Priestia megaterium: one gene and its partner. The protein of the gene in region 1 binds, or shares a complex with, the protein of each later gene. Links are inferred from orthologs where the notes say so. Each region holds a gene or a part of one and is shown in the gene's direction. Other genes may lie near its edges. The genes, in order: LIS78_RS22615 and spoIIQ.

Region 1 (14,785 bases):
GGTGTAGCAATTGATCGAATTCACATTGAAACAAAAAAGCCGAACGACGAACCTACCGCTGATAATATTAAATCCATTTCAGTTGCCGTAAGTAAAAAAGCATCGGATGAGTCCGAGGTTGTTTCAGCTGTGAAAGTTATTTCTATTGATACCTCCACACCGATCGAAACAAACAAACCAACAGAATCCAAGAAATTATCCAACTATTTAGCAGCAAAATGGGATGTAAAACAAGGCCAAGTTGTTGTGAATATGGAGGAGGGAGACACGAAATGAGTCAAAAGCCAGAAAAAGGTGACCCATCATTTTTTCAGCGGTTCTTTTCACTTAAACAGTCATCAACTACGAAGAAACCTTCAAAGTTAATGTATATAGGCATTTTACTAGCTGCAGGCGTTATCTTTATGGTATTTAGCAACTCACTCACAACATCTATGAATTCAGGCGGATTATTAAAGAGTGCAAGCAAAGAAACCAGCGCACCACCGGTATCACAGGATGTTCCCGCTTTTAGCTCCAAAAAGACAACAACGATGACAGGTTATGAAGAGCGGTATGAGGAAGAATTGAAAGATATTTTGGATCAAGTTAGAGGCGTAAGTAAGGTAAAAGTAATTGTGAACCTAGATGCAACAGAATCCAAAATATATGAAAAAAACAGCGTCACAAAATCGCAAACGACCAACGAAACGGACCGTGAAGGAGGGACTCGTAAAGTTGAAGATTCCTCAACAGATGAACAGCTGGTCATTGTAAGAAGTGGAGAACAAGAAAAGCCTGTTGTAGTTAAAACCGAAAAGCCAAAAGTAAGAGGTGTGTTAGTTGTCGCTAAAGGAGCTGATAATATCGAGGTAAAGAAATCTATTATTGAAGCCGTGACAAGAGCGCTCGATATACCAAGTCATAGAGTAGCAGTATTAGCGAAAAAAGGATGAGGGGGAAATGAATATGTTATTAAAAAAGCAAACGGTTTGGTTATTAACAATGTTAAGTTTAGTTGTTGTGTTATCGGTGTACTATATGACAACGCCAGAAAATCCTCAGAGTAATGTTGCGCTAGTAGACAATGAAAAACAAAGCGAAAAGCAGGCTGATGACAAGGCTCCTGCAGAAGATACAAAACAACAGGCAGATGAGAAATCGGGAACAAAAGAAGATTCAAAAACTGAAGGCTCAGCAGAAGATGTAAAGAAGGAAACGGCTAAAAATGCAAAAGAATCAGCGGTTGTATCAAGCACAGATAGCGACGAGCTATTTACGGCGCTTCGTTTGGAATTAAATGATGAAAGAAGTCAATTAAAAGAAGAGTATCAAGAAGTAGCTGCATCAAAAAATGTGACGCCTGCGGAAGTAAGCAAGGCGATGGATAAAATTGATGAATTATCAAAGCTCGGGGAAAAAGAAGCCACGCTGGAAACATTAATTAAAGCAAAAGGATACAGTGACGCGCTAGTAAGAGCAGACGGAAAGCAAGTACAAATTACGGTTAAGACAGAAAAACACTCGAAAACAAAAGCAAATCAAATCATTCAGCTAGTCAAAAAAGAAATGGGACCAAAAGAAGTAGCGGTAGAGTTTCAGCCAACTAAATAAAGGGAATAAAAGAAGTGTAAAACAGCCATAAATTGGGGTTGTTTACACTTCTTTTTTTATGAAATGACTAAAATCTAAGCGAGACGGTAAAAATTTTAACATGGCTTTCTTTTTTTACTTCGGTTATAATAGGTTTCATAATCTTATATTAGTACTAGGTGACAAATGTTTTCATAAGTATTGTCATCTGTAAAGCTATGTTTCCATTTATAAAACGATAACGCTAAAAAGTTATTATAGAGTAAGTGGAACTTCTTTTTAATGTTTGCCAAACGAATTGAATGGCTGTAGCCATCTGTCGTATTATTAACATTGTAGAGAATTCTATTTTCATGAGGTAGGAGTGTTCAATATGTTAAAAATTCAAGAGATCCGTGAGATCATTAAACTAGTTGATCAATCATCAATCGAGGAGTTCACCTATGAGCACGAAGGCTCCAAAATCAAGATGAAGAAAAAAGACGCAATTGTTTCCAAACAAGCGCAGCAAGTAGTGGTTTCGGCACCTGAACAAGCGGCAGCACCTGCACCGCAGGCAGCAGCGGCTCCAGCGCCAGCCCCAGCAGCACAGTCTGCTCAACCAAAAGAAGAACAAGCGGCCCCAGCGGTTGATGAAAGTTTACATAAAATCACATCTCCGATGGTAGGGACATTCTATGCGTCATCATCGCCAGAATCAGATGTATACGTAACTCCTGGAGATAAAGTACAAAAAGATTCGGTTGTATGTATCGTAGAAGCAATGAAATTATTTAATGAAATCGAAGCAGAAGTTAAAGGTGAAATCGTTGACGTATTAGTTGAAAATGGACAACTTGTAGAATACGGTCAACCTCTTTTCTTAGTAAAGCCTGAATAAGGAGCGGTAAATATGATTAAAAAGCTATTAATTGCGAATCGAGGAGAAATTGCGGTTCGAATTATTCGAGCGTGTAAAGAGTTAGGTGTAGAATCAGTAGCTGTTCATTCTCAAGCTGATCGCGATTCTTTGCATGTACAATTAGCAGACGAAGCGTATTGTATTGGACCAACGTCATCTAAAGACAGCTATTTAAACTTTACAAACATTATGAGCGTTGCGATGCTAACGGGCTGTGACGCCATTCACCCTGGATACGGCTTTTTAGCTGAAAACGCTGATTTTGCAGAGCTATGCAGAGAGTGTAACGTTACATTTGTAGGACCAAGTCCTGAAGCCATTAACAAAATGGGAACAAAAGACGTAGCGAGAGAAACGATGCGTGAAGCGGGTGTCCCAATTGTTCCTGGTTCAACTGGAATTGTAGAGTCAGTGGAAGACGGTATGTCAATCGCTAATGATATTGGCTATCCTGTTATTATTAAAGCAACGGCAGGAGGCGGAGGAAAAGGAATCCGCGTTGCGAAAAATGAACAAGAGCTTATCAAAGGTATTACAATTACACAGCAAGAAGCTGCTACAGCTTTCGGTAACCCTGGTGTGTACATTGAAAAGTTCATTGAGGATTTCCGTCACGTTGAGATCCAAGTGTTGGCTGATTCTCATGGAAATACTGTACATTTAGGAGAGCGTGATTGCTCGATTCAACGCCGTCTTCAAAAATTAATTGAAGAAACGCCTTCTCCAGCGTTAGACGAAAAAACGCGTGAATTAATGGGCGATGCTGCTGTTAAAGCCGCTCAAGCCGTTAATTACACAGGAGCCGGAACAGTGGAATTCATTTATGATTACCGTGAAAACAAATTTTACTTCATGGAAATGAATACGCGTATCCAAGTAGAACACCCTGTTACAGAGATGGTGACAGGAGTTGACTTAATTAAAGAACAAATCAAAGTTGCAAATGGTGAAACTTTACCGTTTACGCAAGAAGAAGTGACATTTAACGGATGGGCAATTGAGTGCCGAATCAACGCAGAAAACCCAGAGAAAAACTTTATGCCATCACCAGGTACGATTCAAATGTACTTGCCGCCAGGTGGCTACGGAGTGCGCGTAGACTCTGCTGCATACCCGGGCTATGCAATCCCACCTTACTATGATTCAATGGTGGCTAAATTGATTGTTCATGCGCCAACTCGTGAGGAAGCTATTGAACGAATGAAGCGCGCGTTAGATGAATTTGTTATCGACGGCGTTGCGACCACTATTCCTTTTCACCAAAAACTATTAAATCATGAAAAATTTGTTAGCGGTGAATTTAACACGAAGTTTCTTGAGCTATATGACGTAATGAATTCTTAGTATAATATAAACTATAGGAGGTGCTGTACATGAATGAAAATCATGTATTAGAAATGGAAGAACACCCAAATTCTCTTGGCAAAGTAGAAATTGCTCCTGAGGTTATTGAAGTCATTGCGGGTATTGCTGCTTCTGAAGTAGAAGGCGTTTCTGCAATGAGAGGAAATTTTGCAGCTGGCGTTGTGGAGAAACTAGGAAAGAAAAACCACGGTAAAGGTGTAAAAGTGGACTTAACAGAAAACGGGATAAAAGTAGACGTATTTTGTATGATGAAGTTTGGGGTGTCTATTCCAAACGTAGCGCAACAAGTACAAGATAACATTCGTCAAGCCCTTAAAAATATGACAGCTATTGATCTCGATGAAGTAAACATTCATATCGTAGGGATTCAGTTTGATACGCAAAAAACTGATATTGAAGAAGTTGAATAAAACAAACGTTTACCTAACGGCTGTTGCTAAAATGGAATAACGTATGATTACTTGTTCCTTTTCAACACAAGCTATGGTAAAGTGAAAAAGACTGTCTCGTCATAAAGACGGTCTTTTTCGTGTTCTACAAACTTCGTATAAGAACAATGAAGTATCGTTTCATAAACTATGCTATTATCTAGGTATACTAGTTGAAGAAGATAAATAAAGGAGCAAAAATAATGAAAAGACATACAGCACGCCAAAAAGCACTACAAGCACTATTTCAGCATGATTTAGGGCAGACCGAGCCAATGGAGGCAATCGGAAATGTTGTACAAAATGAAAAGTCTGATCAATTTTTAGAAAGTCTCGTGCTAGGTGTGGTTGAACATCAGCAAGAAATTGATGAACTTTTACGCAATCATTTAGAAAAATGGACGTTAGATCGTGTAGCTACTGTAGACCGCGTTATCCTACGTATTGCCGTATACGAAATGAAGTATGAAGAAGAAATTCCTACGAGCGTTACGTTAAATGAAGCGATTGAATTAGCGAAAACGTTTGGCGATGATCAATCAAGCAAGTTTATCAATGGCGTATTGTCTAAAGTGTTAACAACTTTATCTAAATAAAGGTTCATCTTGCCAAATCAAGTGACCAAAATGCTTCTCTCCTTTATATAAAGGGGAGAGGGTGACTCCAAAGGAGGCAAAATGATGAGTGAAGTGCGTTATCTAACCGTTACGGCTCTTACACGATACATTAAGCGCAAGTTTGATGTAGACCCTCATATGCAAGATGTATGGATTAAAGGAGAAATTTCTAACTTTAAACGTCATAGTCGGGGACATATGTATTTCACCTTGAAAGATCAAAATGCTCGTATCGCAGCCGTTATGTTTGCTGGGCATAACCGTCAGCTTAATTTTCAGCCTGAAGAAGGAATGAATGTACTCATTCGAGCTGAAATTTCGGTTTATGAACCAAGCGGAAATTATCAAATGTACGTAAAAGAAATGCAGCCTGACGGCGTTGGAAACTTATACTTGGCCTACGAACAGCTGAAAAAAAAGCTGGAAAAAGAAGGCTTATTTGATCCTGCTAGGAAACGAAAACTGCCGAAGTATCCAACAACAATAGGTGTTATTACATCTCCAACTGGAGCAGCCGTACGTGATATTATTACGACATTAAAGCGCAGATATAACGCGAACATTATTGTTATGCCCGCTCTTGTTCAAGGAGTGAATGCGGCACCGTCTATCATTAAGGCAATTGAAGAAGCAAACCGTCGTAAAGAAGCAGACGTATTAATTGTTGGCCGCGGTGGTGGGTCAATTGAAGAGCTTTGGGCTTTTAACGAAGAAAGCGTTGCTCGTGCAATTTTCACTTCTACTATTCCTGTTATTTCAGCGGTTGGACATGAAACCGATTTTACAATTGCAGATTTTGTAGCAGATCTTCGCGCTCCTACTCCAACGGGTGCTGCGGAATTGGCTGTGCCTCATATCAGTGAAATTACAGAAAGATTGACTCAGCGAAATATCCGTCTTCTTCGTTCGATGAAAGAGATGCTTCAGTCTAGTAGCCGCAGGCTTGAACGATCCCAGAAATCATATGCTTTTCGTTATCCTCAAAAGTTGGTCGAGCAAAAAGAGCAGCAGTTAGACCAGTTGATGGAGCGTTTTTATCGTGAAGGTAGAAGGTACATTGAACATAAACGGACGAACTATGAGCAGCTAACAGCCGCTTTGTTGCGCAATCATCCCGAGCATCAGTTAACGAAAGCGGCGGAGCGTCAACAGCAGCTGACGAAAATGCTGACAAAAGAGATGCAGCAGCTGCTAAAGCAAAAACAGCTTTTATTTGCCACGGCAACTTCAAAATTACATACGCTTAGTCCATTAAAAACAATGGAAAGAGGCTACAGCTTAGTATACGATGACGAAAAAGAGTTAATTAAATCAACCAAACAAGTATCCGAAGGCGATGTGGTAAACGTTCGTTTGACGGATGGACAATTGCAGTGTGAAGTTTCGAAAATAGAGGAGCGATGAAAAATGGCGACAAATAAAGAGTATACGTTTGAAGAGGCGATGGAACAGTTAGAAACCATCGTAAACAAGCTAGAAGAAGGCGACGTGCCTTTAGAAGAAGCAATTCAACAATTCCAAGAAGGAATGACTCTTTCAAAATTCTGTCACGATCGTCTTCAGCATATTGAAAAGCAAATGGAAACTATTTTACGTGAAGACGGAACGCTTGAGCCATTCTCCGTACAGGAGGAAGAGTGATGGTGAGTGAAATGAATTTAAAAGAGTATATTTCTTTTACAAAAGATCGAGTAGAAACACGCTTGCCTGAAGTGGTAAAAGCATTACACGCTCCCGTTAACTTAAAAGAATCCATGCTTTACTCTCTTACGGCAGGAGGAAAGCGACTTCGCCCAGTGCTGTTATTTGCCACGCTACATGCGTTTGGAAAAGACGAGAGCATGGGATTAGAGACAGCCTGTGCAGTGGAAATGATTCATACATATTCTCTCATTCACGATGATTTACCTAGTATGGATGATGACGACTTAAGAAGAGGAAAACCGACGAATCACAAAGTGTACGGCGAAGCAACGGCTATATTAGCTGGGGATGCTCTTTTAACAAATAGCTTTCAGCTCATTTCTGAAGCGGCACATCCTGAAATTACATCATATATGAAGCTTCAGCTCATTACAGAACTGGTAAAAGCCAGCGGAACAGAAGGTATGATTAGCGGACAGGTTGCGGATATGGAAGGCGAAAAAAAGCAGCTTACGCTAGACGAGCTTGAATATATTCATCTTCACAAAACTGGGAAGCTGCTAGGATTTTGTGTAAGAGCAGGAGCTATTCTTGCAAAAGCTACTCCTCTACAGCAAGAACTACTAGAAGAATTCAGTAAACATGTAGGATTAGCGTTTCAAATTCAAGATGATATCTTAGATGTGGAAGGTTCTGAAGAAAAATTAGGAAAGCCAATTGGCAGTGATACAGAAAATGAAAAAACGACATATCCTTCTTTATTAGGTATGGAAGCGGCCAAAGAAAAGTTACAGTATCATGTTGAACAAGCACTTCTCTCGTTACGTCAAGCTCAAATTAAGCACGGATTACTAGAAGAAATTTGTTTATATATAGCAAGACGTGATAGTTAATGACGATTTCTGTCAGGTTTTTTGAGTGATACAGTAAAATAAGATTGAGTCCCAATAGGGGCTATGCTATAATGATTTTACTACTGTATAAAAGCGTAGTGCATAGGTTTGAAAGACATATACAATATCTTGGTGGCCGTTATCACATTTGTGTTAGCGGCTATTTTTTCACTGTTTTCCTTTGAATATCACTGGTTTACTGATAGAATATCAAAGGTATTGTAAGTAATAAGGAAATACTAAAAATTGACTATACGTATAAAACAATAGACAATGTATTAAGGTAACTTTATAACAAGTACGAAAGTGAGTGATCCACCTTGGATCTTACAACGATAAAAAATCCTGAGTTTTTAAAGAAAATGTCAGTAACACAATTAGAAGAACTAAGTGAAGAGATTCGTCGGTTTTTAATTACAAAGCTTTCTGCAACTGGTGGTCATATAGGACCAAATTTGGGGGTCGTTGAGTTAACGCTTGCACTCCATAAAGTATTTGATAGCCCAAAAGATAAATTTTTATGGGACGTCGGTCATCAGTCGTATGTCCATAAAATTTTAACAGGACGAGCGGGAGAGTTTGATACAATCCGTCAATATAAAGGATTATGCGGTTTTCCAAAGCGTGACGAAAGTGAGCATGATGTATGGGAAACTGGACATAGTTCTACATCTCTTTCAGCCGCAATGGGAATGGCTGCTGCAAGAGATTTGCAAAAAACAAAAGCTCATATTGTTCCTATCATTGGTGACGGGGCTTTAACAGGTGGTATGGCTCTTGAAGCGCTTAACCACATCGGGCACGAGCAAACGGATATGACCGTTATTTTAAATGACAATGAAATGTCTATCGCTCCTAACGTGGGGGCTGTACACAGTATTCTAGGACGTTTGCGCACGGCGGGCAAATACAACTGGGTAAAAGATGAGCTTGAAGTCTTGCTGAAAAAAGTGCCTGCAGTAGGCGGTAAGCTTGCGGCAACGGCAGAACGTGTAAAAGATGGCCTAAAGTATATGGTCGTGTCAGGCATGTTCTTTGAAGACCTTGGCTTTACGTATTTAGGCCCGGTTGATGGCCATAGCTATGACGATTTATTGGAAACGTTACAATATGCAAAGAAAACAAAAGGACCGGTACTGATTCACGTTATTACGAAAAAAGGGAAAGGGTACTTGCCGGCGGAAAGCGATAAAAGCGGAGCATGGCATGGTACAGGCCCTTACAAAATTGAATCCGGTGACTTTATTAAAGACAAAAATGTTCCGATTGCTTGGAGTAAACTAGTAAGTGATACGGTATTGAAGATGGCTAGGGAAGATGATCGCATTGTAGCCGTAACGCCAGCAATGCCTGTGGGTTCAAAACTCGAAGCGTTTCAAAAAGAGTTTCCGCATCGCATGTTTGATGTTGGGATTGCAGAGCAGCATGCAACAACAATGGCAGCGGGTCTTGCAACTCAAAATATGAAGCCCTTTTTAGCTATTTATTCTACGTTTTTACAGCGTGCATACGATCAAGTGGTTCATGATATTTGCCGTCAGAAGCTAAATGTATTTATTGGGATTGATCGCGCTGGGCTAGTAGGTGCTGATGGTGAAACGCATCAAGGCGTGTTTGATATTGCATTCTTACGTCATTTGCCTAACCTTGTTATTATGATGCCAAAAGACGAGAATGAAGGCCAGCACATGGTTCATACTGCTTTGACTTATGAAGAAGGTCCGGTTGCCATGCGCTATGCTAGAGGAAACGGATTAGGTGTTGAACTAGATTCAGAACTGAAAAACATTCCGATTGGTACATGGGACGTATTAAAAGAAGGTTCAGATACAACCATTTTAACGTTTGGTACAACGATTTCAATGGCGATGGATGCAGCACAAGAACTTGAGAAGCAAGGAATCAGCGTCAAAGTGGTAAATGCTCGTTTTATTAAACCGCTGGATGAAAAAATGCTTCATGAGATCTTCCAAACAAATAAGCCTGTGATTACGGTAGAAGAAGCGGTACTTCAAGGCGGTTTTGGAAGCGCAGTGTTAGAGTTTGCATCAGAGCACGGCTATTACGATACGCGCGTTGAACGTATGGGGATTCCAGATCGCTTTATCGAGCATGGTAGCGTAACAAAACTTTTAGAAGAAATTGGCTTAACCAAAGAAGAGATTATAAATCGAGTTAAAAAACTCGTAACACCAACACAAAAGAGGCTTGAAGTTAAGTGACAAAAAAAGAACGAGTAGATGTATTATTAGTAGAACGAGGTTTGATTGAAACAAGAGAAAAAGCAAAGCGTACAGTGATGGCAGGACTTGTTTATGCCAATGAAGTTCGTTTGGATAAGCCGGGAGAGAAAATTGAACGCGATACGCCGCTGACAATTAAAGGTGCAGTGATGCCCTATGTCAGCAGAGGCGGCTTTAAGCTTGAAAAGGCGATTAAAGAATTTAATGTTCATGTAGCCGATAAAATTATGATTGATATTGGTTCTTCTACTGGAGGCTTTACCGATTGTGCGCTTCAAAATGGAGCGAAGATGTCCTATGCGCTAGACGTAGGCTATAATCAGCTAGCTTGGAAGCTTCGTCAAGATGAACGGGTAGAAGTAATGGAACGAACAAATTTCCGTTATGTGACGCCAGCTGATTTATCAAGAGGCTTGCCTGAATTCGCTTCTATTGATGTATCATTTATTTCCTTAAGACTCATTCTCCCTGTGTTAAAAACGCTTCTTGTTCCACACAGCGATGTTGTTGCGCTCGTTAAGCCACAGTTTGAGGCTGGAAGAGAGCAAGTTGGGAAAAAAGGAATCGTGCGTGACTCAAAAGTGCATGAAGAAGTCCTTCAAGGCATGGTGGATTTCTCCCTTCATCAAGGATACGATGTATATAACATGTCGTATTCACCGATAACAGGAGGAGATGGAAATATCGAATTTCTTCTTCATCTGCGCTGGAAAGGCGAGCGTGAACTTGGTGAAAATCAAGCTCCGCTTACTGTGCGTGAAGTGGTCGAAGAAGCACATAAGACGTTAAAAGAGAAAAAGTAATAATGGCCAATGTTAAGCAAAGACTTAGCATTGGCGATTTGATTATGACTCTTTATACAAAAGGTGCATAATCAAGTTGAACACATTATGATACTTAATTAGTGAAAGACTTATAAACAACAAAACAAAAAGAAGATTACATATTAATGTGAGGTGCCAACATGAATAAAGGGCAAAGACATATTAAAATTCGTGATATTATCACGAATAATGATATTGAAACACAGGATGAATTAGTGGATATTTTAAAAAACCAAGGTTTTAATGTAACACAGGCAACAATCTCTCGTGATATTAAAGAATTGCACTTAGTCAAAGTGCCTTTGATGGACGGTCGATACAAATACAGCTTGCCTGCAGATCAGCGTTTTAATCCCTTACAAAAGTTAAAGCGCTCTCTTATGGACGCATTTGTAAAAATTGATTCAGCCGGGCATATGTTGGTGATGAAAACATTGCCGGGAAATGCAAATGCGATTGGTGCATTAATTGATCATTTGGACTGGGATGAAATATTAGGAACAATTTGTGGAGACGATACATGTTTGATTATTTGCCGTACTCCTGAAGATACGCAAATTATATCAGATCGATTCTTAGAAATGTTATAAAGGTGAGTGAAGCAGGTTGTTAGCTGAATTATCCATTAAAAATTTTGCGATTATTGATGAACTTTCTGTTTCATTTGAAAAAGGCTTAACGGTATTAACAGGCGAAACAGGAGCGGGAAAGTCAATTATTATTGATGCCATTTCATTGTTAGTAGGTGGAAGAGGCTCTTCAGAGTTTGTCCGCCACGGAACAGACAGAGCCGAAATTGAAGGGCTTTTCTTATTTGATGAAGAACAGCATCCGAGTCACGAAAAAGCTAAACAAGTCGGTTTAGAAGTGGAAGATGGAATGATTGTGCTTCGCCGAGACATTACGACAAATGGGAAAAGTATTTGCCGGATCAACGGTAAGCTCGTAACGTTAGCTATCCTACGTGAAGTTGGACAGACGTTAATTGATATACATGGACAGCATGAACACCAAGATTTAATGAATCAAGATCGTCACTTAACTCTTCTTGATCAATATGGAGGAGAAAAAGTAGAAGAGGCTTTAACGGAGTATCGAGAGGTATTTTCTAGGTATACATCGTTCAAAAAACAGTTAGATCAATTAACTGAAAATGAACAGCAGATGGCACATCGCCTAGATCTTATTCAATTTCAATTAGATGAAATTAAAGCGGCAAATTTGCAGCTGAACGAAGACGAGGAACTAAATGAAGAGCGTTTGAAGATTTCTAACTTTGAAAAGATCTATACTTCACTAAACGATGCGTACAATGCGCTGCACGGTGAACATCAAGGTTTAGATTGGGTAGGCGTAGCAATGAATCATACGGAGGATATTTCTTCACTGGAAAAAAACTATGCCGATATTTCTGAAATCATTTCATCGAGTTTCTATCAGCTAGAAGACGCGTCTTATAAAATTCGTCAGCAGCTTGATTTATTAGAATTTGATCCCAAACGCTTAGACTTTATTGAAGCGCGTTTAAATGAAATTAATCACTTAAAGCGTAAATACGGTCAAAGTGTAGACGAAATTCTAGAATATGCAGCACAAATTGAAGATGAAATTGATCGTATTGAAAATCGAGATACGCATGTGAGTAAGATCAAAGAGCAGTTAAACAGCGTAGCGCAGGATTTATTAGTAGAAGCTAACAATGTTTCAGCTATTCGAAAAAAACTTGCTCAAGAGTTAACGGACAGCATCCATCATGAGCTTCAAGAACTGTATATGGCTAAGACCGTATTTCAAATTAAATTCTCTGTTGTAAATGCAGGTAAAAATGACGTTGAAGTAAATGGAGAAAGAATAAAATTCACCAAAGACGGCATTGACAACGTAGAGTTTTATATTTCTACCAACCCTGGTGAACCGTTAAAGCCTCTTGCAAAAGTAGCATCAGGAGGAGAACTGTCAAGAATTATGCTGGCGTTAAAGAGCATATTCTCTAAGCATCAAGGTGTGACGTCCATTATCTTTGATGAAGTTGATACAGGCGTAAGTGGAAGAGTAGCTCAATCGATCGGTGAAAAAATACATGCCATTTCCGTTGATTCACAAGTTCTCTGTATATCTCATCTGCCGCAGGTAGCAGCTATGGCAGATACTCATCTCTTTATTGCTAAAGAGATAAAAGGTGATCGTACAACGACGTCTGTTCTTCCATTAACTCTTGATGAAAAAGTAAAAGAAATTGGTCGAATGATTGCAGGAGCTGAAATTACAAGCTTAACGAAGGAACATGCCAAAGAGCTTTTAGATTTAGCGGATAAGATGAAGCACACCATTTAAAAAAACACCTTTTAACACGTAACAGTATGTGTTAAAGGTGTTTTTTTATACAAAATGGAGGAACTGAAAATGTTTCCTTGCACTTCTTTTCATTTTTCTCTGAACTTCTGTTATAAATGCGCTTTAAGAAGGCTAAATTAAATGTGTAGCCATTTAGGCGAGGAAGCGAGGAGAGTGAAAACATGCAAAATCGATACAGACATATAATTGGTGCGATTCTCCTTGTTTCGTTCATTTTTGTAGGATTTATTCCAGTTGTGCAACAATATATACACATTCCAAAACAAATCGTCTTATTTGAACAGCAAAAAGAAAAAATTAATACGACATTACCGCTTAGCGTAGCAGCTTCATCACCTGTTTACGATGTAACAAGTAACAAGGCGAAGCTGACCGTAGCAGGCAAACAGGTAGGCAAAGAAGAGTTGATGCTTCATTTGGCCGGTATTCCTGTAAAGCGTGTAGACGTGCAGGTATTATCTGATTTTAAAGTCATTCCAGGTGGACAATCAATCGGTGTGAAATTAAATTCAAAAGGTGTTCTTGTTGTAGGCTATCATCAGGTAGATACAGCAAAAGGTAAAAGATCTCCTGGTGAAATTGCGGGTATTCAAGTTGGAGATATGATTACGAAGATTAATGGTAAAACCATTGAAAAAATGAGTGATATTACACCGTTTATTCAGCAGGCAGGAAAAACGGGTGAACCATTAAATCTGCATATTTTAAGAGAAAAAAAGCAGTTTGACACTAAGCTGTATCCGTTAAAAGATAAGCAAGATTATGCTTACAGAATCGGTTTATACATCCGTGATTCAGCTGCAGGAATTGGCACAATGACTTTTTATGATCCAAAATCTAAAAAATATGGCGCTTTAGGCCATGTTATTTCGGATATGGATACAAAAAAGCCAATCGTAGTAGAAGATGGACAAATTGTCCGTTCGACCGTTACATCAATTGAGAAAGGTTCTAACGGCGTTCCCGGCGAAAAGCTAGCAAGGTTTTCTGAAGATAGACAAATCATTGGAAATATTACACGAAATAGTCCTTTTGGTATTTTTGGAAAATTGTCTTCAACGATGGAAAACGGAATAATGGATAAAGCAATGCCAATTGCCCTATCTCATCAAGTAAAAGAAGGACCGGCTAAAATTCTAACGGTAGTAGATGATGATCAAGTGGAAGAATTTGATATTGAAATTATGAGTACTATACCTCAAAAGTTTCCGGCTACTAAAGGAATGGTTATTAAAATTACAGATCCTAAACTGCTAAAGAAAACAGGTGGAATTGTTCAAGGAATGAGCGGGAGCCCGATTATTCAAAACGGTAAAGTCGTTGGAGCGGTTACCCATGTTTTTGTAAATGATCCTACCTCGGGTTACGGTGTCCATATTGAATGGATGCTTAACGAAGCAGGAATCGATATTTATAAAAATAATCGAAAAAAAGCGAGCTAATGTTGTCATTAGTTCGCTTTTTTTGATAAAAATTATTGTCGTAAATGTAAGAGAAAAACGTCGAAAAACAAAGAAAATAAGAGAAAATCGAATAAATCCCATTTAAAAGACTTTTTTCTAAAAAAATAAAGGAAATAATGTTGCATTGTCGAATTTGTCCTTTAGAATAAAGAATAGAGACACGTAGGAAACGACGTATAACATAAAGGACTGAGGAGGAAGCTGCATTGAAAAAAATTAAAGTATGCTTGGTTGATGATAATCGGGAACTAATTGGTTTGCTTGAAGATTATATTTCAGAGCAAGAAGACATGGAAGTAATCGGAGTAGCTTACAATGGACAAGAGTGTTTATCCATTTTAAAAGATAAAGATCCGGATGTTCTTGTATTAGACATTATTATGCCGCATCTAGATGGATTAGCAGTTTTAGGTCAGTTAAAAGAAATGAAAAAAGAAAATTATCCAAATGTCATTATGCTAACAGCATTTGGGCAAGAAG
Region 2 (14,946 bases), 640 kb from region 1 along the record:
GTAATTTTAGAGGTTTTAAATGGGAAGTGAAGAGGGAAAGAGACCTATGGAAAGCAATAGGTACACGCAAAAGTGAAGATGTGAACGAAGTCATTCTGTTAACTTATGCGATCGATGAACACAGCAATGCGTACATATCGTATCATGTAACGGGACAAGGTTTAAAAGAAAAAAATATGACCCATTTTCAAAATGTATTTCAGGCAAATTATGAAAAAATTTTCCTATCAGAACCCATAATTTTCTCTTGTGCAACAGGGGAAATCAATGATAAGATGGAAAGTGTTTTGTCTGTTGAAATTCAAGACCTATTACGAGCTTTCAATGCTAAACCAGTGGAATCTCTAGTGGAAGAGTCATTTACCTCTGTTTCAGCATATACTGGACTGTGGAAAGAAGCTCTTCAAACGAAAAAGCAGGAAATGAACTTACAAATTGCATTACGCAAGACAAGAATGGGCGGTCAAACAACCATAGTTGTTGGCACACCTATCATTACGTCTGAATATTAATATAGAGAAAATGGACGCGGAGGGGAATACCTTGGAAAAAATCATCGTCCGCGGTGGAAATAGATTAAGCGGTACAGTTAAAGTTGAAGGAGCAAAAAACGCCGTTTTACCTATTATCACTGCAACCTTATTAGCTAGTGAAGGAAAAACAATTCTAAATGATGTACCAGCTCTCTCCGATGTATTTACGATTGGCGAAGTTTTAAGACATCTGAATGCAGAAGTAGACTTTGAAACAAATCGTGTAGTTGTAGATGCATCAAGAGAGTTAAAAACAGATGCACCTTTTGAATATGTAAGAAAAATGCGTGCTTCAGTACTTGTAATGGGTCCTTTATTGGCGCGTACAGGTGAGGCTCGTGTAGCTTTACCTGGCGGATGTGCGATTGGATCAAGACCGATTGATCAGCATCTTAAAGGCTTTGAAGCAATGGGTGCTAAAGTTCAAGTAGGAAATGGTTTTATTGATGCAAAAGTTGAAGGAAGACTAAAAGGTGCTAAAATTTATTTAGACTTCCCAAGTGTAGGCGCCACAGAAAATATTATGATGGCAGCAGCATTAGCGGAAGGCACTACAATTATGGAAAACGTAGCAAAAGAACCTGAGATTGTCGACTTAGCAAACTTCTTAAATGCAATGGGCGCTAAAGTTCGCGGTGCAGGAACTGGTACGATCCGTATTGAAGGTGTTAATAAATTATATGGTGCAGAACATGCAATTATTCCAGATCGCATCGAAGCTGGAACATTCATGGTAGCAGCAGCTATTACAGGTGGAAATGTACTTGTACGCGGTGCAGTAGCAGAGCACATCAGTTCACTTGTTGCTAAAATGGAAGAAATGGGTGTTGAAATTACTGAAGAAGGCGACGGCTTACGTGTTGTAGGACCTGAAAAGCTAAAATCAGTAGATATTAAAACAATGCCTCATCCAGGGTTCCCTACGGATATGCAATCTCAAATGATGGCATTATTATTAGCAGCAGAAGGCACAAGTATGATTACAGAAACAGTTTTTGAAAACCGCTTTATGCATGTAGAAGAGTTTCGCCGCATGAACGCTGATATTAAAATTGAAGGACGCTCTGTTATTATTAACGGACCTTCTCAACTACAAGGCGCTGAAGTAGCAGCAACAGATCTTCGTGCAGCAGCAGCGTTAACATTAGCAGGACTTGTAGCAGACGGCTATACGCGTGTAACGGAATTAAAACACCTTGATCGTGGTTATGTAAATTTCCACAATAAATTAGCCGCTTTAGGCGCTGATATTGAACGTGTAAATGACGAAACAAAGCAAGTAGAACAAACTCAACAGGCTTCAGACGTCAAGTAAATATGTCATAAAAAAAGCATCTCATAGCGAGATGCTTTTTTTGTCGTTGGACGACCCTTATGGCCGGTTTGCTGTCATAAAAGGTTGTCCACCTCCATACATATGGAATATAGGGATTAGGTGTTCCTTGTCAAAATAATAGATATGGAGGCTAGGCGTTCATGAAACAAGCAAAGCCAATCGTCGTACTAGGAGTCATCTTTTTTTTCGTTGTGTTACTCATCCCAACACTTCTCGTTGTTCCTTTTACTGAAAAGACAGATGGAAAGCTACATGAAAATGTCAAACAGACCCCAAAAGCCGAAAAACTACAAAAAGTGACAGCGTCTCCTCTTGACGTCAGTGTTTATCGTACGGAAACGAAAAAAGTAGAAAAACTGCCGCTCGAAGACTATCTTGTAGGGGTAGTAGCAGCTGAAATGCCTGCTACTTTTGAACTTGAAGCACTTAAGGCTCAAAGTTTGGCAGCCAGAACCTATATTGTGCAAACTATGATGAATGGAAATAGTCATCTTCCCCAAGGAGCGGATGTGACTGATACCGTAGAGTACCAAGTATATTTAAATAAAGATGAGCTAAGAAGCAGATGGAACAAAGACTATGATTGGAAAATCAAAAAAATTCAAGAAGCAGTGAAGGACACCCAAGGTCAAATTCTTACGTATAAAAATAAGCCAATTAATGCTACGTTCTTTTCTACCAGCAATGGTTACACTGAAAATTCAGAAGCGTATTGGAAGAATTCCATTCCTTATCTAAAAAGTGTAGCTAGTCCATGGGATAAAAAGTCTCCTGAATTTACAAATCAGAAAGTAATGTCTGTTGCTAGCTTTGAACAGAGGCTTGGAGTGAAATTAACAAACAGTGGATCAGTAGGTGAAATCGTCTCTAGAACGCCGGGGCAGCGCGTAGATTACGTAAAGATAAACGGTAAAGAACTGTCGGGAAAAGATGTTCGGGAAAAACTGGGTTTATCGTCAGCCGACTTTCATTGGACAAAAAAAGGTAATGAAATTATCATCAACACAAAAGGATATGGACATGGTATTGGGATGAGTCAGTACGGAGCAAATGGTATGGCACTGGAAGGAAAAACGTATAAAGATATTGTTACTCATTATTATACAGGTGTTGCCATTACCCCTAACGATCAGTTTGTTGCACAATTGACAGCTAAACGCTAATTCAAAGACCCTTATAGCAGGGTCTTTTTTATGTTTTTCACTTTTTTTAAATAAAATGTATATTTTAGATTCATCTGTTGAAAAATAATCGAAAAAAATTTTTTATCGCTGTGTATATATTCATTCAATTGTGTTCAGACTGATTGCTGAGGTGATGATATATGAGAGAGGAAGAAAAGAAACGTACTTCTCCAAAATCGAAAGTTCAAAAATTAGTTAGAAAGCGTTGGGTGTTCCCGGCTATCTATTTAGCGAGTGCAGCAATTATTCTTACAGCAGTCCTTTGGTTTCAAGCTAATGGAAACGATATTAGCAAAGAAGACAAAAGCGGCTATAGCCAAGACGGTACGGCTTATCGAGACGATGCTGTAGAGGTAAATGCTTCGCTTGAAAATTTAAAAATGCCAGTTGCTAGTGAAGCATCAGCTATCGTGAAAAAGCCTTTCTACGACGATCAAGCATCTGAAAAACAACAAGAAGAAGCACTAGTTTTCTACAACAATACGTATCATCCAAACACAGGTGTTGACTTAGCTGTTAAGGGAGATAAATCATTTGATGTTGTAGCAGCAGCTAGCGGTACAGTAACAAAAGCAACAAAAGATCCTTTACTAGGTTATGTAGTAGAAATTGATCACAAAGATGGTTTAGTAACACAGTATCAATCTCTTGAGAAAGCTGATGTAGAAGTAGGAGATATTGTTAAACAAGGCCAAACGATCGCAAAAGCTGGAAAAAGCTTATATAATCAAGAAGCAAAAACACATGTGCACTTTGAAGTTCGTAAAGATGGTGTAGCAATTAATCCAAGCAGTTATTTTGGAAAATCTGTTAGTTCTATCAAAGAAGTCAAAGCAGCTGAAGTGACAGAACCAAAAGACGACTCTTCTTCTGAAGAATCAAAGGATAGCGAAAAATCATCTGATGAAAAGACTAAAGAAGATAAAGATTCAAAACAACCTTCAACAGATACGTCTAAACCAAATGCATAAGGCAAGACCATAAATACGAAAAGAAGCTGGATAAAACCGAGCTTCTTTTTTTATGAATTTTTCTAAAATGAGATGCATTATGTTAAAAAAGTAAATAAAAAACACTAAATTTTCAAAAAAATATAAGAAATCACTTGTCCTTACTGACTTTTCTAGCATATATCTGCACACAAGCTAATAAACTGTTACAAACCTATAAAGAGAATGTTAGAAAAGGGATAATATATACATTCCCTTGGATACTTCTCATATCCAATTTGGGGAGGGCGAGTAGTGTGCACGATTACATCAAAGAGAGAACTATCAAGATTGGAAAGTATATTGTAGAAACAAAGAAAACAGTTCGTGTAATTGCGAAAGAATTTGGCGTTTCGAAAAGTACTGTCCATAAAGATTTAACAGAGCGTCTACCAGAAATAAATCCTGAATTAGCAAATGAAGTAAAAGAAATTCTTGATTATCATAAATCTATTCGGCATTTGCGTGGAGGAGAAGCAACAAAATTAAAGTACAAAAAGGAAGAAGAAACTGTAAAATGAAAAAATGCCCAATATTGCCTTTTTTATAGAGGTAGTATAGGGCATTTTATTTTTTGGATAAAATAGGTATATAATAAATATTTTTGCTAATAACAACATACATATACAAATTGTGATAAAATAGTAAATTAGGAAAAAAGAATGATTATCATGCAAAGATATGTAAATAGAAGGAGGATTTAAGGTATGTTAGCAAAAGACATTGGTATCGATTTAGGTACAGCTAACGTCTTAATTCACGTTAAAGGCAAAGGAATTGTGTTAAATGAACCGTCTGTTGTGGCGATTGATAAAAATACAAATAGAGTGCTAGCAGTAGGGGAAGAAGCGAGACGTATGGTAGGAAGAACGCCCAGTAATATTATTGCCATTCGTCCCTTAAAAGATGGTGTTATTGCTGACTTCGAAATTACAGAGTCTATGCTCAAACACTTTATTAACAAATTAAATGTAAAAGGTTTTTTATCCAAGCCTCGCATTTTAATTTGTTGTCCAACAAATATTACCTCTGTTGAACAAAAAGCAATTCGCGAAGCTGCTGAAAAGAGCGGTGGAAAAACCATTTATTTGGAAGAAGAACCAAAAGTCGCGGCTATTGGCGCTGGGATGGATATCTTTCAGCCGAGCGGAAATATGGTCGTAGATATTGGTGGAGGTACAACCGATGTGGCTGTCCTTTCAATGGGCGATATCGTAACAGCAGCTTCTATTAAGATGGCTGGTGATCGTTTTGATGCCGAAATTTTGCAGTACATTAAGCAAAAATATAAGCTCTTAATTGGAGAGCGTACAGCAGAAGAAATTAAAGTGAAAATTGGTACGGTGTTTCCTAAAGCTCGTAATGAAGAGCTAGACATTCGAGGGCGAGACATGGTTTCAGGCCTACCTCGTACGGTTACTGTTTATTCTGAAGAAGTAGAGAAGGCACTTAGAGAGTCTGTCAGCGTCATTGTACAAGCTTCGAAAAGTGTATTAGAGCGTACACCTCCCGAACTTTCTGCCGATATTATAGACAGAGGCGTTATTTTAACTGGCGGTGGAGCATTGCTTCATGGTATGGATCAGCTGTTAGCGGAAGAATTAAAGGTGCCTGTGCTAATTGCAGAAAATCCAATGGATTGTGTAGCTGTTGGAACAGGTATTATGCTCGATAATATTGATAAACTATCTCGTCGTAATATTGTTTAAATAAATGAAGACTCCTCTATTGGCTCATTTCATACAGAGGAGTCTCTTCTTTTATCTATTATACTCTGTCAGCTGGCTATAACGAATAACGTTTACTTGTAAGGAGGATGAAGTATGTTTAAAGGGTTTTACACGGCAGCAGCGGGTATGCTGTCTCAACAGCGTCAAACTGACTTATTAACGAATAACATAGCAAATGCTAATACGCCAGGATTTAAAGCAGATCAAGGTACGTTAAAGGCATTTCCTGATATGTTGCTGCAGCGAATGGAATCTGAAGATTTACCCACTGACCGTAACATCTCTGTTCAGAACAAAAAAGACATAGGTGCGATTAATACGGGCGTGTATATGCAAGAAACAGTTCCAAATTTTACACAAGGTGACCTTCAGCAAACGTCTCAATCAACTGATATTGCATTGATGGAGCAAAATATGCCTACAAAAGAGGGCGGACTATTTTTTGTGGTACAAAGCCCTGATAATACGCCTCAATATACAAGAAACAGTAATTTTACATTAGATCAAGAAGGGTTTTTAACTACGTCTACCGGAGCTTATGTATTAAATACAAATAATCAACCAATTCAACTAAAAAGTGAAAACTTTACAGTTGATTCACAAGGTAACGTAACGGAAAATAATCAGCAGGTTGCACAAATCGATATTGCTTATGCTAGTGATTTACAAACGATTAAAAAGGCGGGGAATGGATTGTATGAAACGCTAAACAATCAGCCCTTGCCTTCAGCAAGGAATAATCCAGGCATTTCTTATCAGTTAAAGCAAGGATTTGTTGAACGTTCCAATGTAGATGCTGCTCAAAGTATGACGGATTTACTAACGGCTTACAGAGCTTTTGAAGCAAATCAAAAAATAATGCAAGCTTATGATAGAAGCATGGATAAAGCGGCAAATGAAATTGGGCGTGTGCGCTAAAAGCAACAGGAGAGATGAGAAGGATGAACCGTACAATGATAACAGCGGCCAATACGATGGGACAGCTGCAGCAGCAGCTTGATGTTATTGGTCATAATCTATCTAATACAAATACGACAGGATATAAATCGAGAGATGCTTCATTTAATGATATGCTGTATCAACAAGTAAACAATCAAGAAGATAAGGGAACAGAAAAGCGGCTTACGCCAGCCGGAATTCGGCAAGGCACAGGCGCTTATTTAGATCAAACGAGCTTGAATATGACGCAGGGTGCTTTTCAGAATACAGATAAACTATTAGATGTAGCTGCATCAAATCCAAACGTTTATTTTCAAGTTGCCGTAAACGATTCCCAACAGCCTGTACAATATACGCGAGATGGTTCTTTTCATCTTAGCCCTGAAGGCCCGAACAATGTTAAATTAGTAAACGGTTCTGGTCAGGATGTGCTGGGGGAAAATGGTCAAGCTATTATTTTCAGTAACGCGTTCAAAGATATACAAATTGATGGAAGTGGAACGATAACGGTTACTACGAATACGGGCGTTGACCAGTTTACCCTTGGGTTAACAAATATCCAAAAGCCGCAGGTGCTAGAAGCTAAAGGAGAAAATCTATTTGCCTTTCCAGCAGGGATGAACCAACCGAATATGTTTACAGATTTGACTGGAAAAGCTCGAGAAACAGCAGACGTAGAGCAAGGGAATTTGGAACAGTCAAATGTAGATTTGAGCAAAGAACTCACTGATATGTCCATTGCTCAACGTGCGTATCAATTTAATTCCCGCTCTATTTCAATTGCAGACCAAATGATGGGCTTGGTGAATGGAATCAGAGCTTAAGCAAGTAGTTGCTTCTCAATTGAGCATTCTGTATATTGATAATAGTATCGTATGTTACATGCGGTTTGAAAGGAGACTTATTTATGCTTGATATTGAACAAATTAAAGAAATTATTCCACACCGATATCCATTTTTATTGGTTGATCGTATTTTAGAAGTGGAAGAGGGAAAAAAAGCAGTTGGTTTAAAAAACGTATCTGCCAATGAAGAATTTTTTAACGGGCATTTCCCTGACTATCCTGTGATGCCAGGGGTTTTAATTGTAGAAGCTTTGGCTCAGGTAGGAGCAGTAGCTATGCTGAAAAAAGAAGAAAATCAAGGACGTTTAGCATTTTTTGCAGGCATTGACAACTGCCGTTTTAAAAAGCAAGTAAGACCTGGTGATCAACTGCGTTTAGAGGTTGAAATTGTACGTGCGCGTGGATCTATTGGCAAAGGAAAAGGTATCGCAACTGTAGATGGAGAGTTAGTCTGCGAAACAGATATTATGTTTGCTTTAGGCGATAAAAAAGAATAGTACATAAGAGCTGCTGATGCAGCTTTTTTTATTGGCGCTGCAAAGCAGAAAAAAGTTTCTTTAATAAAGGTATAATATCCGTTAGCAACTCTTTTTGAAGAGTTGGTGACAGAGATGAAAATTGTAAGAGCAAATTTTTCAATGAGGGCTGTTTATCTATGAGTTTTAAAATTGCATCGTCGCATGAATCAGACTCACGTTTTCTTGTTAAGTAAAGAAGTTGGAAATCATGTAAATGATCTTGTTTATAAGAGGAAGGCTCAATAAGTTGGTCTAGCGTAACTTGAAAACAATTACATAGAGATAGAAAGTCAAAGATGGAAGGCGTTTGTTTCGAACATTCCCACTTCGAAATAGTTGTACGCGAAACATTTAATTGATTTGCTAATTCTTCCTGCGAAAATCCTCCTTTTAGTCTGAAATACTTAATTCTTTCTCCAAAACCCTTCATATACATCACCTGATTTCGTAAAGATAAGTATGTATCTCATTGTTCGAATGTAGTTCATATTCTTTCTAACATGCTAAATTCGCACAATATGAAACATATACACTTTACCTTCTGCAATAAAGGGAATAAAACCTGTTTTTATTTCTTTTTTTTTCTCTAAAAAGATTCATTTTCCTGCATGGATATAAAAAAAAGAACAAAAATAGAGGTTTTTATAGTAAAAAAATCCTATTTTTTGTTCGGTATATTGAAAAAAATGGTTGAATAACGGGGGAAAATGCATTAATATACGAATTACAAAGAAAAAGGAGTGAAAAAATGACAAATTTTTATTTAAAAAGGCAAGGCGCTCGCATAAGAGATAATCGTTTAAAACGTTCTAGTCGTGCTCATTTATTTTTAGGAAAAAAAGAAAGGTACCTCTCCAGTGAAGTCTCTTTTCTTTACCCTTCTCATGGACCAACGAAAAAGACCGCAAACAATAATCCTCTCTTTTAAATCCAGACACCTTGAGATGACTTGACTTATTTTTTAGATGTACTTTTTATCGGTCTGTTTCGAAGCTGCAGTTTGAACTGTTGAAGTAAATCTTGACCTGATAACCCTTGGTTAATTAAATCCTCTAAGAGCATTTCAGCATAATGAAGTCTCCGTTCTTTTAAAACACCTTTCATCAACAAACTAATACGATTTTCACCAATTGAAGTAATGGAAGCCACGGTAGCTATAAAGGTAGCCGGATCATTTGTTTCTTTCGTAATTTTAGCTTCTACCGTCACTTTTTGTTTATCTTTCAAAAAAACATGAAATTCATCGTACCATTTCTTATCGATAACTGCTTCTAAAATCCAGTTATTTTCGCCGTCTTCTTTATTAATAATAAGGCCATTAGTTAGTGAGACAGACTGACGCTTTTCTTGATCATCAACCAATTGAAATGACACAAGTTTAAATGTTTTCATTGATGTTTCCTCCTTTACGTAAATAGTAGGTTATCCATATTATAACATGAATGAGCTTAAAGATTCCCATTATTCAATCAGTTGGAGTGGTAGACTATGATTAACCATATTGTTCTTGTAGGAAGACTGACAAAAAAACCGGAGCTTCGATATACCCATGAAGGGATTGCAGTATCTACCATTACTTTAGCAATTAATCGAACGTTTCGAAATGTTGAGGGTGAATATGATGCTGATTTTGTCAACATTACGCTGTGGAGAAAAAATGCAGAAAATACGGCTGCTTACTGTGATAAAGGAGCGGTTGTAGGTGTAGTAGGGCGTGTACAAACGCGCACGTTTGAAAATAATCTTCAGCAACGAGTATATATGACCGACGTTGTGGCTGATGCTGTTAAGTTTTTAAGTGGAAAGCCATCCGGTTCTTCTTCATTTGATTCAAATCAACAAGAAGAATAAAGTTATCTAGTATGAAAGGGGGTGATTAGTTCAGGTAAGGTTTTAATTTCCCTTATCTATCATAATAGAAGATAGATCCTCTTTAAGAGCAAGGCTCTTTCTATGTTCTCAAGAGAGAAAATCAAAGTATTCACTACCCCCGAACTATTCCTCTATTTCAGCCGTTAAATCATTTAACGGTTTTTTTTTGCTGTATATAAGAGATTGGGACATAACTGAATCAAGGCAATCTAAAGACAAACAAATGGGATAAATGAGATAGTATGGATCACTTGTTACACCACTGTTGATTTCCGTGCAAGGCTTCGCTTTCCGCGGGCGGCCGATGAGCCTCCTCGTCACTTGCGCGCGGGGTCTCATCTATTCTGCTTTTCTCGCAGGAGTCTTCGCCTTGCCCTCCAATCAACAGCTAGAAGCACCTACATATATGAAACCTACATCCACCCTACCAATGAAAAAATCCGAACGAGTTTGATTCTCTATCAAGAATCAAACTCGTTCGGATCTTCCTTCAACTAAAATACTTTTGTCTCAGCTTCTATCAATTATTTAGCAAATCTTTTTGCACCTAAGTAGCGCTTGCTCCAGTAGCTGTTATCTAAGCTTGCAATGGTTACACCCGTAGAAGACCCAGCATGAATAAATTGACGATTACCAAGGTAAATGCCCATATGTGTAGGACCGCTAGAATATGTATTAAAAAACACTAAGTCTCCAGGCCGTGGATTACTTACGGGTGTTGATACACTCCAGTAACCAGCCGTCGTATAGCGCGTTGTAGAAATTTGTTGTTTCATTACGTAATAAATGAATCCGCTGCAGTCAAAACCAGAAGGAGTTGTGCCACCCCATTTGTAAGGAACACCTATATAACGTTTTGCATCTGAAATCATTTGCGATACATTTAATGTTCCGTTAGAAGTTGAAGGTGTGGATGTACTTGGTTTTGTTGTTGGCGTAGTTGTTTGGCTGCTTTTTGATACCTTTAATTGTTGATTTACATAAATCGTATTAGACGTTAATCCGTTTATTTGTTTTAGCTCACTGACGCTCATGTGAAATGTCGAAGCTATTTTAGATAGGCTATCTCCACGCTGAACTTTGTAAGTTCCGTTTGCATCCTTAGAAGGAGTTTCTGCTGGTTTACTCGTAGTTGGAGTCGATGCGCTATTGCTTCCATTTACTTTTAACGTTTGGTTAATATAAATAATGTTAGAAGAAAGAGCGTTCAAACGTTTTAATTCTTCTACGCTCATATTAAAACGAGTAGCAACTTTCCAAAGGGTATCGCCGCTTTGAACTTTATAGGTTGAACCAGTAGCAGGAGCTGAAGGCTTTTCTTCCTTATTAGATGGTTGAGAGGTTGAAGCAGAAGGAATCGATAACGTTTGTCTTATGCGAATTGTATTTGAAGATAACTTATTTACGCTTTTTAAAGCTTCTACCGTTGTATGGTATTTGGTAGATAATGACCAAAGTGTATCTCCAGCTTTGACTTGAACAGTTGAAGCAGATGCTTCAGCTGAAGCTTGATATAGGAATGTCCCGCCAACAATGGCGCCTAGAGATAAAGCGAGCTGCCTTTTTTTCATTAATAAATCCCCCTAATTATGTAAATGTTTCGTGTTTATTTTTCCAATATATCTATTAAATTACAAAAATATTATATGTATAAATATGCTGGAATTTAAAGAGAAAGTAAAGGGTCTTTTTCGCTATAAAAATACCTTTTTATTCAAAAAACGCTATTTATTGTGCTTTTTGTATCTTTATCAGTAGCTGAAAAATGATTTACACTTATTTTTTTATGTCGAATGATCTAATAAAAAAAGAGGACAAGTAAAAAAGTCCTCTTTTTAGTAACGTCGTAACACATTTTATAATTTTTCTTATTCATTTCTGTACGCAAGAAGCTCTTGTAGTTCTTTATTAGAAAGTTCTGTTACCCATTGATCTCCTTGGATGAGTTCATTGTTTAGATGTTGTTTTTGATTGATCACTTCATCAATTTTTTCTTCAATCGTTCCTCTTGTAATAAACTTATGAACATGAACAAATTTATTCTGCCCAATTCGATGGGCGCGATCGGTTGCTTGGTTTTCAACGGCTGGGTTCCACCATCGGTCAAAATGAATAACGTGATTTGCAGCTGTTAAATTCAAGCCAGTTCCACCTGCGCGAAGAGAAAGGATAAAGATGGCTTTTTTCCTTGCTTGAAATTGAGCAACCATTTCATCTCTTTGTTCTTTTGACAAACTTCCGTGAAGGAATAAAACCGGCTCGTTGATTTCTTTTTCTAAGGTTCTTTGCAGCATGAGTCCTGTTTCAATATACTGAGTAAAGATTAAACAGCTTTCTTGCTGTGTGCGAATGCTCTCTACGAGTTCAATAATTTTTTCACTTTTATGAGATCGCCGTACCGTTTGTTTAGCTGCACTTTCCTTTAAGTACAAAGCTGGATGATTGCATAATAATTTTAGCTTATTTAGTGTTTGCAAAATCATGCCTTTTCGTTCAAATCCTGTTTTTTCCTCTGTTTCTTGAAGCATTCCTTGAACTAGCTCCTGGTAAAGTGAGGCCTGTTCTGCTGTTAGCGGAATATATTCTTTTTGTTCTTGTTTATCAGGCAGTGAGCGGGCGATGTTTTTATCTTGTTTTGTTCTTCTCAATAAGAAAGGCTGAATGAGTGCTTTGAGCTCAACAGTTCGTTCAGGTTTCTCGCCTTTTTCAATGCCGGCTACAAATCGGTTTTTAAATGAATTGATTGTTCCTAAGTAACCAGGATTGATGAATTCAAATAATGACCATAGTTCCAGCAGACGGTTTTCAATTGGAGTTCCAGTTAGCGCAATTTTGTGTCTTCCTTGCAGCTGCCGGATGGCTCTCGCCTGTTTAGTCTGCGGGTTTTTAACATGTTGTGCTTCGTCTAAGGTAATGCTGTTCCACATAAACCCTTTCAACAATTCGACATCCAAAAGGGCAACTTGATACGTCGTAATCACAACGTTAGTACTTTCACATATCTTCTCAAATGCGTCTCCGCTGGTTCTTTTCGTCCCGTAATGAACATGAACACGAAGAGAAGGGGCAAATTTCTGGAATTCTTTTTCCCAATTTCCAATTAAAGAAGTTGGGCAAACGATAAGAGAAGGAGAGCTATGTAACTGATGAATGTTTGTTAAATAACTAATTAATTGAATGGTTTTACCTAGCCCCATGTCATCTGCTAGACATCCTCCTAAGTTAAACTTTCTCAGAAACATGAGCCAATTCAAACCTTGCTGCTGATAAGGTCTTAATACACCTTTAAATGCAGAAGGAGGCAGCACTTCCGGCAGCCGTTCTAAATCCGTTAAGGATGTAATAAATGATTGAAAGGAAGCGGGGAGTTGGAACTCAACTTTTACCTCTTCTTCATCAGTTTTACTGTCTGCCATGTAGGTTAGCTTCGTTTTTAAAATTTCATGAATTGAGACGCCTTTTTTACTAGCTTCTTTAACAATTTTCTGCGCTTGTTTAATTAATCTAGAATCCAGTTGAATCCACTGTCCATTAATAGATAATAATCGGCGTTTTTGTTCGACTAATTTCCGAAACTCTTCTTCTGAGAAAGTTTGATCGCCAATAGAAAATGACCAGCGGAAGCTGCTGATAGCTTGTTTACCAAACAATGCAGATGAAGTATTTTCTATAGCGCCAGATACTTTTATAGTGGCTTTTTTTAATGATTCCCACCAGCTTGGCAAATGGATAGAGACACCTTGTTTAATCAATGCTGCACTATCTTGAGTTAGAAATTCCCATACTTCCTCATCTGTTAGGACAGACTGAATAAACGCTCCTTTTTGGTATAAAGTAGGAGCCAATGCTTTCCATCGTTCGTGTTCGTAAGCGATATATGATTCGTAGTGATTCCACTCTTTAGGAAGCGTTCTTCCCAGTATAAAAGGTTCTTTGGCTTCATCGTGGGGAATCACGAATGTTTCAGCCGTCCATACATCTCCATCGGTCGTTGGCTCTACAATACGCAATGAAAGGTCAAAGGGAGGATTATAGCTCTCACCTTCTATGCTTATTAAAAAGTCTTTTCCTTCTTTTTTTAATAGGCTCTCTTTAATTTGTGCTCGCCACTCTTGCTCATCAGCTTGTGAAAGCGATCCAGTCATTTGTTTTTTAAAAGGAAGAGAATGAAATTTCCCTTGGATAATCCTCCTTGTCATATCGACTGCAATTTGCTGATAAGCTTCCGCTGAAGCGGACAAAGCCGGTTTCAACACATGCTGTTGAATAGGTGATTGTATGAAAGTGAACATTTGCCATGCAGAAACAAGAATTCCTTTTTTTCCATTAATCTCAACCTGTGTAACTTCGCTTCCGTAATAGGTCTGTTCATGCCATAGAAACAGCGCATCTTTCCATGTATCAGGGAGCAAAATTTGGCCGCTAGGTGATACACAGTAGAGAAAAAAGTCACCGTGTACAGGTTCGACTTCAAGTGTTAAATGAAACAAATCAAACATTCAGTAAATCTCCTTTTTCTAATAGTTGTTGAAATACGCGCTGTTTCTTCGTTTTTATCGTTAATTCTTCTATATAATGTTCCCATAGTAGAGAGCGATTCATTTGTAGATAAAGTCTCTTTAATTCTTGTAAGTAGATATAGGCTTCTTGATAACTGCTTTTCTTTTTTTCGTAAATCAGCTTTGAAATCATTTGATGATAAAGAGGAATAACCAGCTTTTCATCTTTTTGTTTTAAGGCTTCTATCGTTTGCTCGTCATATTTGATGCTGTCATATTGAAGAAGCACCTGTAATTCAACCCACTTTTTCAATTGGTCAGAAGCATATAGAAAATCACTATATTCAATAAAACTATAGGGAAGTAATGTTTGCAATGCTTCAGTATACAAAGTTTGATCGTTCGTTAAGTCTTTATAGTGCTGAAATAAATTTACAATCATGGAGACCATGTTTCGGCTTCCTTGATAAGTAGTCGGAACGGTGCGTACGTAATCTCCTA

The links.
Region 2: the proteins of LIS78_RS22615 (region 1) and spoIIQ are in contact, whole or in part, in a crystal structure (PDB 3TUF), measured with the Bacillus subtilis proteins. The link is inferred for Priestia megaterium from one-to-one orthologs.

What each region holds. Positions count from the first base shown.
Region 1 is NZ_CP085442.1:4,349,386-4,364,170, reverse strand. The notes cover bases 1-2,767. They hold LIS78_RS22615 (SpoIIIAH-like family protein), read left to right. Parts: upstream 1-942; coding sequence 943-1,593; downstream 1,594-2,767. Other genes in these bases: accC (acetyl-CoA carboxylase biotin carboxylase subunit), read left to right, coding at 2,465-2,767; accB (acetyl-CoA carboxylase biotin carboxyl carrier protein), read left to right, coding at 1,946-2,452; spoIIIAG (stage III sporulation protein AG), read left to right, coding at 273-935; spoIIIAF (stage III sporulation protein AF), read left to right, coding at 1-276. Outside these bases: more of accC, read left to right, coding at 2,768-3,817; LIS78_RS22600 (Asp23/Gls24 family envelope stress response protein), read left to right, coding at 3,847-4,248; transcription antitermination factor NusB, read left to right, coding at 4,470-4,862; xseA (exodeoxyribonuclease VII large subunit), read left to right, coding at 4,947-6,287; LIS78_RS22585 (exodeoxyribonuclease VII small subunit), read left to right, coding at 6,291-6,524; LIS78_RS22580 (polyprenyl synthetase family protein), read left to right, coding at 6,524-7,420; dxs (1-deoxy-D-xylulose-5-phosphate synthase), read left to right, coding at 7,741-9,642; LIS78_RS22570 (TlyA family RNA methyltransferase), read left to right, coding at 9,639-10,466; ahrC (transcriptional regulator AhrC/ArgR), read left to right, coding at 10,628-11,077; DNA repair protein RecN, read left to right, coding at 11,094-12,821; SpoIVB peptidase, read left to right, coding at 13,004-14,284; sporulation transcription factor Spo0A, read left to right, coding at 14,512-14,785. UniProt on the Bacillus subtilis protein: Involved in forespore engulfment. Forms a channel with SpoIIIAH that is open on the forespore end and closed (or gated) on the mother cell end.
Region 2 is NZ_CP085442.1:4,994,666-5,009,611, reverse strand. What follows is about bases 2,181-5,108. They hold spoIIQ (stage II sporulation protein SpoIIQ), read left to right. Parts: upstream 2,181-3,193; coding sequence 3,194-4,024; downstream 4,025-5,108. Other genes in these bases: LIS78_RS26030 (rod shape-determining protein), read left to right, coding at 4,750-5,108; spoIIID (sporulation transcriptional regulator SpoIIID), read left to right, coding at 4,300-4,563; spoIID (stage II sporulation protein D), read left to right, coding at 2,181-3,032. Also shown: LIS78_RS26055 (YwmB family TATA-box binding protein), read left to right, coding at 1-512; murA (UDP-N-acetylglucosamine 1-carboxyvinyltransferase), read left to right, coding at 544-1,848; more of spoIID, read left to right, coding at 2,010-2,180; more of LIS78_RS26030, read left to right, coding at 5,109-5,751; LIS78_RS26025 (flagellar hook-basal body protein), read left to right, coding at 5,866-6,690; LIS78_RS26020 (flagellar hook-basal body protein), read left to right, coding at 6,714-7,535; 3-hydroxyacyl-ACP dehydratase FabZ, read left to right, coding at 7,619-8,053; LIS78_RS26010 (helix-turn-helix domain-containing protein), read right to left, coding at 8,082-8,504; LIS78_RS26005 (hypothetical protein), read left to right, coding at 8,823-9,002; LIS78_RS26000 (YwpF-like family protein), read right to left, coding at 9,029-9,466; ssb (single-stranded DNA-binding protein), read left to right, coding at 9,563-9,925; LIS78_RS25990 (hypothetical protein), read right to left, coding at 10,194-10,331; LIS78_RS25985 (C40 family peptidase), read right to left, coding at 10,471-11,517; LIS78_RS25980 (DEAD/DEAH box helicase), read right to left, coding at 11,815-14,445; LIS78_RS25975 (replication initiation protein), read right to left, coding at 14,438-14,946. UniProt on the Bacillus subtilis protein: Involved in forespore engulfment and required for anchoring membrane proteins on the forespore side of the septal membrane. Forms a channel with SpoIIIAH that is open on the forespore end and closed (or gated) on the mother cell end.